2 regions of the Bradyrhizobium sp. CCBAU 25338 genome follow, and region 2 is predicted to be linked to the other one. Evidence: riboswitches for the same ligand, from Rfam matches in the RefSeq annotation. Region 2 holds a riboswitch; the other holds the start of a gene.
What was found. A riboswitch is a leader RNA that binds a small molecule or an ion and turns the genes downstream of it on or off. The one in region 2 is predicted to bind S-adenosylmethionine.

Region 1: linked by a shared signal. The riboswitch ahead of ACM42_RS07540 (O-succinylhomoserine sulfhydrylase) and the one ahead of metX (homoserine O-acetyltransferase MetX) in region 2 are both predicted to bind S-adenosylmethionine.

Annotation. Positions count from the first base shown of each region.
Region 1 covers NZ_LFKY01000003.1:475,948-484,827, forward strand. Annotated here, with positions in the region: gene ACM42_RS07520 (MATE family efflux transporter) at 1-911, opposite strand, end outside; gene ACM42_RS07525 (hypothetical protein) at 1,077-2,129, opposite strand; gene ACM42_RS07530 (cytochrome-c peroxidase) at 2,411-3,715, shown strand; gene ACM42_RS07535 (2'-deoxycytidine 5'-triphosphate deaminase) at 3,747-4,853, opposite strand; SAM riboswitch at 4,963-5,042, shown strand; gene ACM42_RS07540 (O-succinylhomoserine sulfhydrylase) at 5,118-6,305, shown strand; gene ACM42_RS07545 (SGNH/GDSL hydrolase family protein) at 6,481-7,473, opposite strand; gene ACM42_RS07550 (SGNH/GDSL hydrolase family protein) at 7,486-8,259, opposite strand; gene ACM42_RS07555 (OpgC domain-containing protein) at 8,259-8,880, opposite strand, start outside.
Region 2 covers NZ_LFKY01000042.1:362,058-370,937, reverse strand. Annotated here, with positions in the region: gene clpB (ATP-dependent chaperone ClpB) at 1-2,356, opposite strand, end outside; gene ACM42_RS31500 (MOSC domain-containing protein) at 2,598-3,386, shown strand; gene ACM42_RS31495 (NlpC/P60 family protein) at 3,499-4,152, opposite strand; gene ACM42_RS31490 (alpha/beta fold hydrolase) at 4,367-5,230, shown strand; gene metW (methionine biosynthesis protein MetW) at 5,345-6,007, opposite strand; gene metX (homoserine O-acetyltransferase MetX) at 6,010-7,212, opposite strand; SAM riboswitch at 7,298-7,377, opposite strand; gene ACM42_RS31475 (chorismate mutase) at 7,534-8,382, shown strand; gene hisC (histidinol-phosphate transaminase) at 8,413-8,880, shown strand, end outside.

The DNA of each region.
Region 1 (8,880 bases), on a different contig from region 2:
AGTCGCGCGCCGATGCCGTAACCGGCGAGGATCGCGGTGCCGAACTTCGCCAACATGTGGGTGAAGATCGAGATCGTCAGCACCGATTGCAGCGGCGAGAAGCAGGCGATGGCGCCGACCTTGAGGATGTCGAAGAACATCGCCCATCGGATGCGCAAGCCGCGCAGTCTCAGTACGATCCGTGCTCGGCCGGAGAACAGGTACCAGCCCATGATGCAGATGTTCATGGAATAGGCGATCAGCGCGCCGGCCGCGACGCCGTGCATTCCGAACTGCGGCACCGGTCCGAGACCGAGACCCAGCGTGCCGCCGAGCACGATCTGCCAGGCCGCAGAGTTGAGGATGAGAAATGACGGCAGCTTCATGTTGCCGGTGCCGCGCAGGACACCCGCCATGGTATTGAGCAACCAGGGCAGCACGGCGCCGCCGAAAAACACCTGCGTATAGGCGATCGCATGCGTCAGCACAGCGCCGCGGCCGCCAAGCATTTCGAGCAGCCGTGGTCCGAAGATCAGCATGCCCAGCATGAAGACCAGGCCGAAGCTGACACCGATCAGCATCGCATGCACGGCGAGCGTTCCGGCGCGCTCGCGATCACCGGCGCCGAGCGCACGCGCGATGGCCGAGGCCACCGCACCGCCCATGGCGCCGCCCGACATCGTCATGGTCAGGATCACGGTCGGAAACACCAGCGCCATCGCCGCAAGCGCCTCGACACCGAGCCGGCCGACATAAGAGGTCTCCGCGATCACCACGCAGATGCCGGCCGACAAGCCGATCACGTTCGGCCACGCGAGGGAGAGCAGCGTGCGCAGAATTGGCCCGTCGGTCAGCGCGCTCTTGACGGGGCGCCGCGGCGGCGGCAACGGGCGCTCTTGCTCATCGACCGGGATCTCGGCGATGTCCGACATGTCCTCTCCCGGGCAGGGGCGCCTTTTGCGGCGCAGCAATGAAAAGGTGTGCCAATCAATCTATTCGCGCGCAGGGCGCGGCGGGGACTTGTTAGCACGGTGCGCGCCGATTCCTCCTGCGCCGGGTGCAGGCGTGCCCTGCGGCAGCGCTCCCCATCGGCGAACTTACCCGATCGTCCAGACCAGTGGCGGACGGCCGGCGACTGCAGAGCGCATCTGCACGCCGATGTGCCGTCCGCACCCCGCGGCGAGCCCCTCGAACAATCCCGCCAGCACCTGCGCACAAGCGGGGTGATGGTCGGCGACGTCGTCCATCAGCTTCCAACTCTGCTGGTGTATTTCGAACGCGCCTTCTGATTGCGTGGTCTCGGCCGCATCATCCTGCGCGGCAAACAACGCGCTCAGGAACGATGCGAACTCTCTCGCGCCGCCGCGGGTCATCGCCAGCGCCGGGGCAACCTCGTCGAAATATTGCATGCCGATCAGCTTGCCGGTGAGATGCAGGAGATAGCCGGCATCCTCCGGACCGAACAGCTGCACCATCACGGGCGCGGCGGTGCGGACATATTCCATGGCGTAGTTACGATAGGCCTTTTCCAAACGCGGCTTCGGCCAGTTCGCGACCGGCAGCGCCGGCGCGGTCGTCGCATCGAACAATGGAGCTTCCAGATGACGGGCGAACACCAGGCGCTGGTCCGGCTCGAGCGGATGGTCGTACTGATGATAGTAGCCTTCGAGCCCATCCTGGCCATCGACGCTCTGCTTGGTGCAGACGAAGCCGAGCCTGAGATCGCCAAGCGCAACGCCGTTGTTGGCGTGCCAGCCGCGCAGCATCGCGCTGGAGACCTCGCCCGGAACGCCGCAGATCGCGGTGCCCCTCCAGATCCAGCGCGGCGGCGGATAGCGGATCCAGGCTTTGCGGTCGCTCTCATACATGTATTCGACATGCACGCCGCCGATCCAGTTGGAGAGATAATGATACTGGGCAGCCGCCACCGCCGGCGGCAGATGGCTGAGGCCGAGCTTTTGCAAGCCGGGAAGGAAGCGCTCCCGCTGCTGACGGCGGAACACGCGGAAGACGAATTCCGAGGCATCCGCTGTCCCGCGCCGAGTCACCACGGTGAGGATCAGGCCGGTGAAATAAGCATGATAGAGGTCGGCGACCGCCCGCCAGCGTCTCCATTGCGCTTCCTGCGCGGCTTCTGTTTCGCTCCTCATGCTTGCTCCCGATGGATTTGTTGTAACGGACTGTGTCATTGCGCGAGAGGCGACGCAACCGAGCCACGCGCGCGGCCGTCATGCCCGACCAGACCGGCGATCCAGAAAAGTAGCCGGATGAGCGACGCCATATCCGGATCCTTCCTCAGATCATCCCGGATATCGCTTCGCTCGTCTACGGCTTGGAGCGATCTCGATACGCTTTCATCAATTCGCTCAGCATGACGTTCAGGACCTTTCGTGTTAGCTTTCTTACTTATCCCGAGAACAAAGGCTATCGGATGCGCGCAATATCGCTGGCTGTTCTCCTGCTCCTGTCGCAGATCTTGCCGTTGCTTCCCGTATCGGCGGCGGACGAAGACAGCGCAGTCGGTCCACCGCCAGCGCTGGCGCCGGGGCAACCGCCGCCGCTGCCTGGGCAAGGGCCACTCGCCGAGCCGCGCTCGCGGGATCAGGTCGGTTTTCCCGCGGCGCTGACAGCGTCAGTGATCCCGCCGGCAACACCGCTTGCACCTGCGACGGTTGCGTTGGGACAGAAGCTGTTCTTCGACGCCCAGCTCTCGGGCGACGGCACCATCGCCTGTGCCACGTGCCACGATCCGGCACGCGCCTTCACCGACGGCAGGCCAGTGTCGATCGGCATCCATGGGCGCGCCGGCCAACGCAACGCCCCGACCGTGCTGAATGCGCTCTACAACAAGTCGCAGTTCTGGGACGGTCGCGTCGACACGCTTGAGCAGCAGGCGGCGCTGCCGATCACCAACGCTCTCGAGATGGGCTCGGCCAGCATCGGCGATGCCGTATCCAGGATCGCCGGCGACAAGGACTATCAGGCCCAGTTCATGCAGGCCTTCGGCCGCGGCGTCAACGAACAGGACATGTTGCGCGCCATTGCAACCTATGAACGGACGCTCGCGTCCTTCGATTCGCCCTTCGATCATTTCATCGCTGGAGATGCGAATGCGATCAGCGATTCGGCCAAACGTGGTTGGGAATTGTTCAACAACAAGGCGCGTTGCAATCTTTGCCATGCGCTGACGGATAGAGAGCGCGATCCAACTGTCTTCACCGATCACGATTTTCACAACATCGGCATCGGCATCCTTCGGCATCGCGTCGGTGCGCTGGCGGAGCAGGCCGAGCGCGAGCTGGCGCAGGGACGTGCGCTGGATGTCGACAACGCGGCGATCGCGAACGAAATGTCGGTTCTGGGGCGTTTCCTGATCACCAAGCGGCCGGGCGACATTGCGTCCTTCAAGACGCCCGGCCTGCGAAATATCCTGGTGACCGCGCCCTACTTTCACGACGGATCGATGGAAACACTGTGGGACGTCATGGATCACTACAACAAGGGCGACGGCGTCGCTGACGCGTGGCTCGATGAGGACATCCAGCCGCTGGCGCTGACGGAGCCCGAGATCGACGACGTGGTGGCGTTGATGGCGGCACTGACCAGTCCGCAATACAAGGACGCCGGCGACAAGGAGTATGCGCGACAGCTCGCACTATCCAAGGTGAACCGTCCGCAGCGCGATACGGCACGCGCCTTTGGTCCGAAGCCGCCACGGCCGAAGCCGCCGCTTTGAGCCATGGTTCACGCGCAGCGCTTGCTGACACTTACACCCGAAAATGCTTGCTCAGCTTCAGGCCCTGCGCCTGGTAGTTCGAGCCGATGCGCTGCCCGTACATGGCGTCGGGGCGGGCGAGCATCTTTTCATAGACGAGGCGGCCGACGATCTGGCCGTGCTCGAGGATGAACGGCACCTCGCGCGAGCGCACCTCAAGCACGGCGCGCGAGCCCTGCCCGCCGGCGCCGGCATAGCCGAAGCCGGGATCGAAAAATCCGGCATAGTGCACGCGGAACTCGCCCACCAAAGGATCGAACGGCACCATCTCCGCGGCGTAGTCGGGCGGCACCTGCACGGCTTCCTTGGAGGCGAGGATGTAGAACTCGCCGGGATCGAGGATGAGGCTGCCGTCGGGGCGGGCCGAGATCGGCTCCCAGAAGTCTTCGACCGCGTAGCCGGAGCGGCGATCGACGTCGACGACACCGGTGTGGCGCTTGGCGCGATAGCCGACGAAGCCACTCGCCTTCTCGCCGGAGAGATCGACAGAGACGGCGACGCCGCCGGAGAGGTCGGCATCGTCGATGTCGACGAGGCGCTCGGCGGCGTGCAGCGCCTCGAGCTCGTCGGCATTGAGGATGGCATCACCGGTGCGGAAACGCACCTGCGACAGGCGCGAGCCCTCGCGCACCAGCACCGGAAAGGTCTTCGGGCTGATCTCGGCATAAAGCGGGCCATGATAGCCGGCGCCGATCATGTCGAAGCGGCGCGTGCCGTCGGCGATCACGCGGGTGAAGACGTCGAGCCGGCCGGTCGAGCTCTTGGGGTTGGCTGCCGCGACGATTTCCGGCGGTAGCGCCAGGCTTTCCAGCAGCGGCACGATGTAGACGCAGTTGGTCTCCAGCACCGCGCCGTCGGCGAGGCTGAACTCGTGCAGCTTCAATTCGTCAATGCGTTCGGCGACCGTGGCGCCGGGACCGGGCAGGAAGCTGGCGCGGACGCGATAGGCAATGTCGCCAAGGCGCAGATCGAGGCTCGCCGGCTGGATCTGGCTTTCGACGAAGTCGTATTCGGGCAGGATGAGCCCCGCTTCCGCCATCGCCGCGATCATGCGGTCGGGCAGGATACCATTGGCGTCGGCGGCGACCGTGAACGTCAACCGGGGGTCCTCATCAGGGCTCTCTTGCGTCCCGACATACGGGAAAAACAGCCTTTTACGGCTAGCCGATGGACGCCTTGACGGAAAGGGCATTGCGGAATATGAGCATCACTTATCCCGTGGTGATTTGAGCCGGCCGGCTTGCAGCCACGTTAAATAAGTCGCTAAACAGGCCGGGGACCTCTGTGATCCCGGCCAGTGGAGATATCCAGGCCGGTTTTTTTGTGACCGTTTGCGCATCGAATGGTCATGTCGGAGGGTCCTATGTCGAAGTCGCCTGCCAACTACCGTCCCGAAACCCGCCTGGTCCATTCCGGGACCCTGCGCTCGCAGTTTGGCGAGACGTCGGAGGCGCTGTTCCTCACCCAAGGCTACGTCTACAACAGCGCCGAGGAGTGCGAGGCGCGGTTCAAGGGCGAGGATCCCGGCTTCATCTATTCGCGCTACTCCAACCCCACCATCGCGATGTTCGAGCGCCGCATGATCGAGCTCGAAGGCGCCGAAGCCGCCCGCTCGGCCGCGACCGGCATGGCCGCGGTGACGACCGCGATCCTCGCACCGCTCAAGGCGGGCGATCACGTCGTGGCTTCGCGCGCCCTGTTCGGCTCGTGCCTTTACGTCATCCAGGACTTGTTGCCGCGCTACGGCATCGAGACCACGCTGGTCGACGGGCTCGATCTCCACCAATGGCAGCGCGCGCTGAAGCCCAACACGAAAACGTTCTTCCTGGAGAGCCCGACCAACCCGACCCTCGACGTGCTCGACATCCCCGGGATCGCCGAGATCGCGCACAAGGGGGGCGCGCGGCTCGTGGTCGACAACGTGTTCGCCACGCCGATCTGGCAGAGCCCGCTCGCGCTAGGGGCCGACGTCGTCGTCTATTCCGCGACCAAGCATATCGACGGCCAGGGCCGGTGCCTCGGCGGCATCATCCTGTCGTCGGAAGCCTTCATCGCCGAGCACATCCACAATTTCATGCGCCAGACCGGCCCCTCGATCTCGCCGTTCAATGCCTGGGTCCTGCTCAAGGGCCTGGAGACGCTGGCCGTGCGCGTGCGCGCGCAGACCGATACCGCAGCGCGCATCGCCGAGGTGCTGGCGAGCCATCCGAAGATCTCGCGGCTGGTCTATCCCGGCCGCGCCGATCATCCGCAGGCAGCTTTGGTGAAGAAGCAGATGCGCGGCGGCTCGACCCTGGTCGGCTTCGAGGTCAAGGGCGGCAAGCAGGCGGCGTTCCGCGTGCTCAACGAGTTGAAGCTTGCGAAGATCTCGAACAATCTCGGCGACGCCAAGAGCCTCGTCACGCATCCGGCGACGACGACCCATCAGCGCCTGAAGCCGGAGGACCGTGCCGCGCTCGGAATCAGCGAGGGGTTCATTCGCTTCTCCGCGGGGCTCGAACATGCCGACGACCTGATCGAGGATCTGACAGCGGCGCTGGAGAAGGCGTGAGCTTCTCACCCTCCCCTGGAGGGGGAGGGTCGATCGCGCGAAGCGCGAGCGGGGTGGGGTGATCTCTCCACTCGGGCATCGTTGGACGGGGAGAGACCGTCACCCCACCCCGCTACGCATTCCGCTTCGCTGCATGCCTAGCGACCCTCCCCCTCCAGGGGAGGGTAAGCGAGACCTACATCGGCCGGTACGTCCGCACGTCCGCGGGCACGTTCACCCCGAGCTTGATCTGGCCGACGGAACGGATGATGTCGTCACCCAACAGCTGAGCGAAGCAGGCATAGCCCCAATCGTTCATGTGCAGGCCATCGGCGATCACGAAGCCCTCGACCGGAATGGCCTGCTTCTCATGCCAGTCGCGCATCACCTCGAAGCGCGGGAAGATTCCGACGTGACGGAGCTCGGCGACCTTGTTGAGCAGCTTCACCATCTTGCCGGCGCTCTCGGCGCGCTGGTTGACGGCCGGCGAATATTGCGGATCCACCAGCACGATGTCGGCGCCGCCCGCGGCCTGGATGCGGCTGATGCCGTCCTCCACCATCTTGGCGGTTTCGCCGGGATCGAGATTGCGCAGCACGGCGTTGGTGCCGACCTGCCAGATCACGAGATCCGGATGCATGTCGATCACCTGCGTCTGGAGGCGCTTCATCATCTCGGGGGCGTCCTCGCCGCCGACGCCGGCATTGATGACGCTGATGTCGGCGGTCGGATAGTGCCGGCGCAGCTGCGCGGCGAGACGATTGGGGTAATTGAACTCCGGCGAGCTCGCGCCGAATCCCTGAGTCGACGACGAGCCGAACGCGACGATGACGACGGGCAGGCCGGCGACGAGCTTGCCAGCAACGTGCGGCAGCGAGCCCATCGCCTTCGAACCGTCCTTCGGCGGCTGGCAGGGCACACGGTTGAAGATGTCGCTGGCGGATTTGGCGGCCTGCTTCACCTTGTCGATGGCGCGCGCCGTGATGCCGCGCTGCTCGGGCGACGTCGCAGCGACGGTGGTCTGGGAGGGCGAAGCGGAAGCGGGATCAGCCGACTGCGCGGGGGCGGGTGTCGCCTGTGCGGCTGCCGTCTGGGCATGCGATTGCGGGGCCGGCGTCAGCAACAACAGCGCCGCGGCTGCAGGCGCGGCCAGCCATGTCGTCAGGCAAAAAGGGCAGAGAGAACTCATTAACGCTAGACCTCAATTTTGCTGCTGGGCCGGCTCGAGACGGGCTGCGTCGATCACGAACTGTGCCAACGCCCGGCCAAGGCAATCATGGACCTGTTTCGCCAGCTCGGGCCCGCGGGACGGGCTGAACAGGTCGAACTGACCCTGATCATTCCACTGCCGCATGATCGCGAAACGATCGAACAGCGGGATACCGTGCTCCTGCGCCACCACCCGCATATTGTCGAGAAAAGGCTGCGCCGAGATCATGGTTTCAGTGCGTGGACTATACTGCAGATTCATCAAGACGACGTCAGCCCCCGCATTTTGCAATGCAGCAACCCCTTCGGTGACGGCACTGCGAAACTCGTCGGGATCGCTCGCTCGGATAGCGTCCACGGTCCCGGTCTGCCAGATGACCAACGTAGGCGTTTTTGCTTCCATCAGCTTAACGAAAGTGGAGGCGGTCTCCTCTGCCGTTTTCTTGCTCTGTATTTCTACGGAGACATGTACCACCTCCGGCGGCGGCAGCTTCTCCTTGAGGATCGCCTCCATGCGCGCCGGGTACGAGCTGTTCTCCGAAGATGGAATGGTCGTCGAGCGGCTGCCGATGACCAGGATCTCGAGCGGCTTGCCGGCCTTGACGGCGGCGGCGACCTTGGGCAACGCGCTTTCGCTGGTCAGCAGATAGGCCGGCAATTCGCAGGAAGCGGGCGCAGGGGGAGCCGTGGGCGCAGGATCGCCCGCACGCGCCACAGGCGCGGCGACGCATAGCAGGATCAGGCTCAGGAGAACCTTCGCCTTCATCAGCCCCCTCCCGCCAGATCGGCGTTGCCGACGGCGTTTTTGGTCTTCGCACCGCTCTTGTCAGCCACGCGCTTGTACCACGAAATGACCCAGGCCACCCCCCACATGATCAGCACTCCGGAGAGACTAATCAAGGCATGCATGGCTGCGCCGCCGGAGACTTCGGCCAGGATGAAGTGGCCGGCGAAAGCAAGGAAGACGCCGAGACAGAAGATCTCGAGGGAATGCTGGCCGCACAGGATCAGCGGCCGCAGCCAGGGCGACTTCAGGCCCGGCCAGTCCCGCGGCAGGAAGCGCACCGTGAGCGCGGCCAGCGCCAGGAAATGCGTGAAGCGCAGCACGTCGAGATCGGTCTTGTTGATCGGATACATCCATTGCTCGATCAGCTTCGGCATGAACTGGGAGAGCTGCGGCACATACCAGGTCAGCGTCACGTAGAACGACGCGACGAGATAGGCGATCGCCAGCCACATCGTGACGCGTGACGACAGAATACGCGACATGCGGCGCGCACCTCCGAGCGCACACCATGCTCCAAACACGAACAACAATTGCCAGGCAAAGGGATTGAAGGCCCAGAAGCCGTTCGGATAGGCCGATAGATAAAGATCGTACTCCCAG
Region 2 (8,880 bases):
GCTTCTGGAGCCGCGTGAACTGGATCTCGACGATCCGGCCCATCTCGCTCTTCTGCAAGCGGTGGAACAGGATGATCTCGTCGACGCGGTTGAGGAATTCGGGGCGGAAGTGCGCCCTCACCATTCCCATCACCTGCTCGCGCACGGCCGAGGTGTCCTCGCCCTCCGGCTGGTTCACCAAAAACTCCGAACCGAGATTCGAGGTCATGATGATCAGCGTGTTGCGGAAGTCGACGGTGCGGCCCTGACCGTCGGTCAGGCGGCCGTCGTCGAGCACCTGCAACAGGACGTTGAAGACGTCGGGATGCGCCTTCTCGATCTCGTCGAACAGCACGACTTGATATGGCCGGCGCCGCACCGCTTCGGTGAGCGCACCGCCCTCGTCATAGCCGACATAACCCGGAGGCGCGCCGATCAGCCGCGAGACCGAGTGCTTCTCCATGTATTCAGACATATCGAGGCGGACCATCGCGGTCTCGTCGTTGAACAGGTATTCCGCCAGCGCCTTGGTCAGCTCGGTCTTGCCGACGCCGGTGGGCCCTAGGAACATGAACGAGCCGGTCGGCCGGTTCGGGTCCTGCAACCCTGCGCGCGAGCGGCGCACGGCGGTCGCGACCGCACGCACGGCCTCGGCCTGCCCGACGACACGCTTGCCGAGCTGCTCCTCCATCTTGAGGAGCTTCTCCTTCTCGCCTTCCAGCATCTTGTCGACGGGCACGCCGGTCCAGCGCGAGACCACCTGCGCGATGTGGTTGGCGGTGACCGCCTCCTCCATCATCTCGCCGGAGTTCTCCTTGGCCTCGATGTCCGCGAGCTTCTTCTCGAGCTCCGGGATCCGGCCGTAGGCCAACTCGCCGGCCTTCTGGAATTCGCCGCGCCGCTGCGCGTTGGCGAGCTCGACACGCAAGCCGTCGAGCTCGGCCTTCAGCTTCTGCGCATCGGAGAGCTTGTTCTTCTCCGCGCTCCAGCGCGCCGTCAGCCCAGCAGACTTCTCCTCGAGGTCGGCAAGATCCTTCTCCAGGGTCTGCAGCCGGGTCTTGGAGCCGGGATCGCTTTCCTTCTTCAACGCTTCCTGCTCGATCTTGAGCCGGATGATCTCGCGGTCGAGCGAATCCAGCTCTTCCGGCTTGGAATCGACCTGCATCTTCAGCCGCGCCGCGGCCTCGTCCATGAGGTCGATCGCCTTGTCAGGCAGGAAGCGGTCGGTGATGTAGCGGTTGGACAGGGTCGTGGCGGCGACGAGCGCGGAATCGGTGATCCGCACGCCATGGTGCTGCTCGTATTTGTCCTTCAAGCCGCGCAGGATCGAGATGGTATCCTCGACCGAGGGCTCGCTGACGAAGATCGGCTGGAAGCGCCGCGCCAGCGCGGCGTCCTTCTCGACGTGCTTCTGATACTCGTCGAGCGTGGTCGCGCCGATGCAGTGCAGCTCGCCGCGGGCGAGCGCAGGCTTGAGCAGGTTGGAGGCGTCCATCGCGCCGTCGCCCTTGCCGGCGCCGATCAGCGTGTGCATCTCGTCGATGAACAGGATGAAGCTACCCTCGCTCCCGGTCACTTCCTGGAGCACGGCCTTCAGCCGCTCCTCGAACTCGCCGCGATATTTTGCGCCGGCGATCAGTGCGCCCAGGTCGAGCGAGAGCAGCTTCTTGTCCTTGAGGCTCTCCGGCACGTCGCCGTTGACGATGCGCAGCGCCAACCCTTCCGCGATCGCGGTCTTGCCGACGCCGGGCTCGCCGATCAGGACGGGGTTGTTCTTGGTCCGGCGCGAGAGCACCTGGATGGTACGACGGATCTCCTCGTCGCGGCCGATCACCGGATCGAGCTTGCCGTCACGCGCGGCCTGGGTCAGGTCGCGGGCATATTTCTTCAGCGCGTCATACGCGTTCTCGGCGGTCGCCGAATCCGCGGTCCGCCCCTTGCGCAGCGCCTCGATCGCCGCATTGAGGTTTTGCGGGGTGACGCCGCCCTTGTTCAGGATCGTGCCGGCCTCGCTGGTCTTCTCCAGCGTGAGGCCGAGCAGCAGCCGCTCCACGGTGACGAAACTGTCGCCGGCCTTCTCACCGGCCTTTTCGGCGGCATCGAAGGTGCGGGCGAGTTCGGGCGCCAGGTAGATCTGGCCCGCGCCACCGCCGGAAACCTTCGGCACCTTGCCGAGGGCGTCCTCGGTCGCCTTCAGAATTGCGCGGGAATTGCCGCCAGCGCGGTCGATCAGGCCGGCAGCGAGCCCCTCATTGTCGTCCAGGAGGACTTTCAGGAGATGCAGGGTGGAAAACTGCTGGTGGCCCTCGCGCATCGCGAGCGACTGCGCAGACTGGATGAAGCCCCTGGAGCGTTCGGTATACTTCTCGATGTTCATCTTTTCTGTCCCTCGGCCTGCCCTTGGGGCCCTCTCAGGCACCCCAATACGGCATCTTCATTGGGTTTCCGCTCACCGCATTGAGGTTTCTCAAGCGGGAACGGCCGTCTTTTTGCCGACGTTGCCGCCGGCCTGCGGCAGATGTGGGAAGCAAATTGCGGATGCGGAAGAGGCGAGTTCACAAATTCGTGCGCTCCTGGGCGGGCTTGGCGCTGGCGGGCCGAATCCCTTAAGTAGCGGCATGACAGCCAGCCACACTGCCGAGATCACCGGCCTCTATCGCTACCCGATCAAGGGCCTGACGCCGGAACACCTGTCGCGCGTCGCTTTGCGGGTCGGCCAGACCCTGCCAGCCGACCGCCGCTACGCCATCGAGAACGGTCCGAGCGGGTTCGACCCTGATGCGCCCGAGTGGAAGCCGAAGATCCAGTTTCTGATGCTCGCGCGCAATGAGCGGCTGGCCGAGCTCGACAGCCGGTTCGACGACGCCACCAATCTGTTGACCATCCGCAAGGACGGCCAAATCGTCGCCAGCGGCGATCTCGAGACCGCCGCCGGGCGCGCCGCCATTGAGGCCTATTTCAGCGAGAACTTTCAGCCGGAGTTGAAGGGCCCGCCCAAGGTTCTGTCCGGCCGCGACCACAGCTTCTCCGATGTCGCCCGCAAGGTCGTCTCCATCATCAATCTCGGCAGCGTCCGCGCGATCGAGACCATGCTCGGCGGCGCCGCCGTGCACCCCCTGCGCTTCCGCGCCAATCTCTACGTCAAGGGCTGGCCGGCCTGGTCGGAGCTCGAGCTGGTCGGCCAGACACTTGCGGTCGGGCCGGCCCGGCTGAAGGTGATCAAGCGCATCGTCCGCTGCCCCGCCACCAATGTCGATCCTGAAACCGCCAAGCGCGATCTCGAAATTCCGCCCACGCTCTCGCGCCATCTCGGCCACATGGATTGCGGCATCTATGCCGAGGTGATCGAAGGTGGCGAGATCGGCGTGGGCGATGCGGTTGCCGTGGAAGAGCCGAAACTCATCTAAGCTGCTGTAGGGCGGGCAAAGCGAAGCGTGCCCACCACCTCGTTCTCGAATGCTGGCCCTCCGTTGGTGGGCACGGCGCATGCGCGCCTTTGCCCACCCTACGAGTGCTCCCTCAATTCGGCATCACATACGCATAGATCCGGCCGCGCGAGACCGGCGCTTCGCGGACGCGGTTGCCGCTGTTGCCGGAGATCATGATCGGATTGCCCTGCGCATCGATGCCGGTGATGATGCCGACATGGCCGCCGCGGCGGCCGCGCGACATCACCGCGATGGCTCCGACCTGCGGGCCGGACACACGCGTGCCGTAACGCGCGAACGAGCTCGCCATGTCGGATCCGGTGCCCTGATGGCCGGTGTGCTGCAGCACCATGTTCATGAAGCGCGCGCACCACAGGCTGCCACGCCCGGTCGGATTGCCGCCGAGATAGCGGCGCGCCTCGGACACGAGGTTCGATCCGCCACTGAAGCCACCGCTCATGCCCGCACCGCCGGCGTTGGCATTCGGATCATAGCTCGCCTGGGTGTTGCCGAACCTGCTCGCCTGCAGCTGCGCCGCGCTACGCTCGAAGCGCGAGCTGCGGGCATGGTGCCGATAATGACGGTGGTGATGATGCCTGGCGTGATGCACGTAAGCATGCCGCTCTGCGCTATGACGATGATGCGGCCGTGCCGAGGCCGGAGAAACGAACGCGGCGACCGCCGCAAAGAAAAACGCCAGCGCGACAACACAACGCGACAGGCGGAACGCAAACAACTCAACCATTCTTCATCCTTCGTTACACCCCTACTTTCCGATCGGCCGGTGACGTGGCCGACATAGGTCAGGCCGTTAAGCCGCCCGATGTGGCGAGAAAAAGACACCGCGCCGGCGAATAGCTGCGATGATTTTGTATCGGTGCTGGTTCGATGCTGCCGCATTGCGGACAACAGCGTTAACTGCGATCCTGCAAAGACGGCTTGACAGAGGGAAAGAGTTAATGCCCCACGCCACGACAAGGGACGACGTCCGCATCTATTTCGAAGAGGCGGGTCAGGGAACGCCGATACTTTTCCTGCACGAGTTCGCGGCCGACTACACCAATTGGGAGCCGCAGATGCGCTACTTCTCACGCGGCCATCGCTGCATCGCCTATTCGGCGCGCGGCTACACGCCTTCGGACGTACCCGAAGGTGAAGTCTACACCTACACGCATTTCTACACCGATGCGCTCGCGGTGCTCGACCATCTCGGAATCGAGCGCGCGCATCTCGTCGGCCTGTCGATGGGCGCCTATTCGTCGCTCCAGATCGGGCTCAACGCCCCGCAGCGCGCGTTGTCGATGACGCTCGCCGGCGTCGGCTCCGGCTCGGAGATCGAGAACCTCGACAATTGGCGCCAGCAATGCCGCGCCAATGCCGAGCAGTTCGAGATATCAGGCTCTGTCGAAGTGGCAAAGATCACCCGCGAGGCGCCGAGCCGGATTCCCTTCCTGGTGAAGGACCCACGCGGCCACGCCGATTTCTATGCCGCGCTGGCACGGCACGATGCCAAGGGTTCGGCGCGCACGATGCGCGGATTCCAGGGCGGACGTCCCTCGATCTACACGATGACGGACGCGATCGCGAAGGTGGCAACGCCCGCGCTGATCATCTGCGGCGACGAGGACGATCCCTGCGTCGGGCCCAGCCTGTTCCTGAAGAAGCATCTGCCCGCGGCGGGCCTCGCGATGTTTCCGAAGTCGGGCCACGTGCTCAATCTCGAGGAGCCCGCGCTGTTCAACGAGGCGGTGGAGCGGTTCGTCACGCTGGTGGAAGCCGGACGCTGGCCGGTGCGCGATCCAAGGTCGCTGGCTCCACACTAGCCGTCATTCCGGGATGCGCCAGAGGCGCAGGCCCGGAATCCATCGGGCCGCAAACGCTGTGGCACGATGGATTCCGGGCTCGCGCTTTGCGCGCCCCGGAATGACGGAGAGATGCTATTTCCCCCCGCCCCTGCTCAGCAGGAACACCGCCTGTTCGCCGAACATGTTCCACACCCACCAGGGCAGGTTCAGCGGCACTGGGCGGCCGTAGAGATCGAGCGCGACGGAGCGCTCCATCTTGACGTTGATCTCGTCGCAGAGCTCGACGAAATCCTTGATGGTGCAGAAATGGATGTTGGCGGTGTCGTACCAGGTCGCCGGCAGGTTCTCCGTGCGCGGCATGTGGCCGCCGATCAGGAGCTGCAGCCGCATCTTCCAGAAGCCGAAATTCGGGAACGAGACGATGGCCCGACGGCCGATGCGCAACAGATTCTCCAGCACCACGCGCGGCTGCCGCGTCGCCTGCAGCGTCTGCGACAGGATCACGTAGTCGAAGGCGTCGTCGGGATAGTTGACGAGGTCGGTGTCGGCGTCGCCCTGCACGACCGCGAGCCCCTTGGCGACACAGCGGTTGACGCCCTCGCGCGACAGCTCGATGCCGCGCCCGTCGATGCCGCGGGTCTCGAGCAGCTGAAGCAGATCGCCCTCGCCGCAGCCGACGTCGAGCACCTTCGAGCCCGGCTTGACCATCTCGGCGACCAGCAGATGATCGGCGCGAAACTGACCGGACTGTGCGGACGAAAGCCCCCCCAGCGGCAGCACTTCCTGGACAGACATGGCTAGCGGTCCTTGAGGGTGAGCCCGCGGGCCTTGCCTGCCGATTGCAGGAAGGCGCGGGAGATGTCGAAGAATTCGGGCACGTCGAGCAGGAAGGCGTCGTGGCCGCGATCGGTTTCAATCTCCGCGAACGACACCCGCGCGCTCGACGCGTTCAGCGCGTGCACCAGCGCGCGCGATTCCGAGGTCGGGAACAGCCAGTCGCTGGTGAAGGAGACCACGCAGAAGCGGGTCTGGATTCCCGCAAACGCCTTCGCCAGCACGCCGCCATGGTCGGCCGCGATGTCGAAATAGTCCATCGCGCGCGTCAGATAGAGATAGGAGTTGGCGTCGAAGCGCTCGACGAAGGACGAGCCCTGGTAACGCAGATAGCTTTCGACCTGGAAATCCGCGTCGAACGAGAAGGTCGGCAGCTCGCGGTCCTGCATGCGCCGGCCGAACTTGCGATGCAGTGCCGCGTCCGAGAGATAGGTGATGTGCGCCGCCATCCGCGCCACCGCGAGCCCGCGATGCGGATGGATGCCGTGATCGGCATAGCCGCCGCCGTGCCAATCGGGGTCGGCCATCACGGCCTGGCGCCCGAGTTCGTGGAAGGCGATGTTCTGCGCCGAGTGCCGCGTCGCGCAGGCAATCGCCAGCGCCGAGAACACGCGGGCGGGATAGGCCGAGGTCCATTGCAGCACCTGCATGCCGCCCATCGAGCCGCCAACGACGGCAAACAGCGTGTCGATGCCGAGCCGGTCGATCAGCATCGCCTGCGCGCGCACCATGTCGGGGATGGTGATGACGGGGAAATCCAGGCCCCAGACCTTGCCGGTGGCGGGATTGATCGAAGCCGGCCCGGTCGAGCCCATGCAGCCGCCGATCACGTTGGAGCAGATGATGAAGTAGTGCTTGGGATCGATGGGCCGGCCGGGGCCGACCAGCGTCTCCCACCAGCCAGGCTTGCCGGTGACGGGATGCACATTGGCGACATGCTGGTCGCCAGTCAGCGCATGGCAGATCAGAACGGCGTTGGAGCGATCGGCGTTGAGCTCGCCATAGGTCTGGTAGGCGATTTGGAACGGGGAGAGATCGACGCCACAATCGAGCCGCAGCGGCTGTTCGGCGCCGAAATGGGCGACCTGCGAGCTCGGGTGATCCACCTCGTGCGACCGTTCGTCGGCGCTGATCGCAGGACTGGGTACGGACTTGACGCCAACCATCATCGACCTCGTTTGCGACTGCCGTCAGACCGCCGCTGGAATCAGGCCATGAAAAACCCGGCCTGAACGATAGGTTCGGCCGGGATCGGAAGCGTCCCCGGCCTGTTTAGCGAGTTTTTTAACGTGGCTGCAAGCCGGCCGGCTCAAATGACCACGGAACAGGCAAAAGCTACCGTCTTGGGCGGTTTTCGTCAAGTCGCGGTCCGGATCGATCGAATTCGTCTCCGTCTCATCGGCCAAAAAGGCCGTCATTTCTCTTTGCTTTCGCCGCCCCGACTGCCTAATCAGGACATTCCCCATCGCAACGATCGACCACCAGACATGTCCCAACGTCCGCCCGCGCCACCATCGCTCCAGGAATTGCGCAAGGAGATCGACGCGATCGACGAGAGCATGCATCGCCTGCTGATGCAGCGCGGCGACATCATCGACCGCCTGATCCAGGTGAAGCAGACCCAGGAGGTCGGCTCTGCGTTCCGGCCCGCGCGCGAGGCTTCCATGATGCGCGAGATCGTGCAGCGCCATCGCGGCATCCTGCCGCTCGATACGGTCGAGAGCATCTGGCGGGTCATCATCTCGACGTTCACGTATGTGCAGGCGCCGTTCTCCGTGCATGCCGACATCTCGGTGAGCGAGCCGGCGATGCGTGACTCCGCGCGCTTCCATTTCGGCTTTACGGTGCCTTACGTCGCGCATTTCAGCGCGCAGGCCGCGGTCGAAGCGGCGGCGAAATCCAAGGGCGATCTGGCGCTCGTCTCGGCGACCTCCAGCCGCACGCCGTGGTGGCTCTCGCTGGAGGAAGCTGGCTCGCCGAAGATCATCGCGCGGATGCCCTTCGTCGAACGCGCCGATCATCCGGCGGCGATGCCGGTGTTCGCGGTCTCGCGCGTCCCCGACAGCGCCCTGGTGACGGAGGTCGAGACCTTCAGCGTGCGCGTCTCCGGGTGGAACGCCGAGGTCGCGCGCGCCCTGTCGCCGCTCGCCGAGATCGTGGCGGTGCCCGATACCGCCTTCGATGGCGCGGCGCTGCTGGTCTCGGTCACCAGCGCGACCAGCATCGACAAGATCAGGGCTGCCCTGATCGAGGCGGGGGCCTCGGTACGCTCCACGGCTCTCGTCGGCAGCCACGCAACGCGCTATACGGTGCCCCCGACCGGGGCGAAATCGTAAATCGCGCGCCTCGCCATTTCGGAGTTGAAGATGTCCCGCCCCGTGCCGAATCCCGGCATTCTCGATATTGCGCCCTACACCCCCGGCAAGAGCCCGGTGCCGGAGCCGGGCCGCAAGGTGTTCAAGCTCTCGGCCAACGAGACGCCGTTCGGGCCCTCGCCCAAGGCGATCGAGGCGTTCAAGCGCGTGGCGGATCATCTGGAGGACTATCCGGAAGGCACCTCGCGCGTGCTGCGCGAGGCGATCGGCCGTTCTTTCGGGCTCGATCCCAACCGCATCATCTGCGGCGCCGGCTCGGACGAGATCCTCAACCTGCTCGCCCACACCTATCTCAGCCACGGCGACGAGGCGATCTCCACCACGCACGGCTTCCTGGTCTACCCGATCGCGACGATGGCGGTCGGCGCCAAGAACGTCGTTGCGCAGGAGACCAACCTCACCGCCGACGTCGATGCCATCCTGAAGGCCGTGACGCCACGGACAAAACTGGTCTGGCTC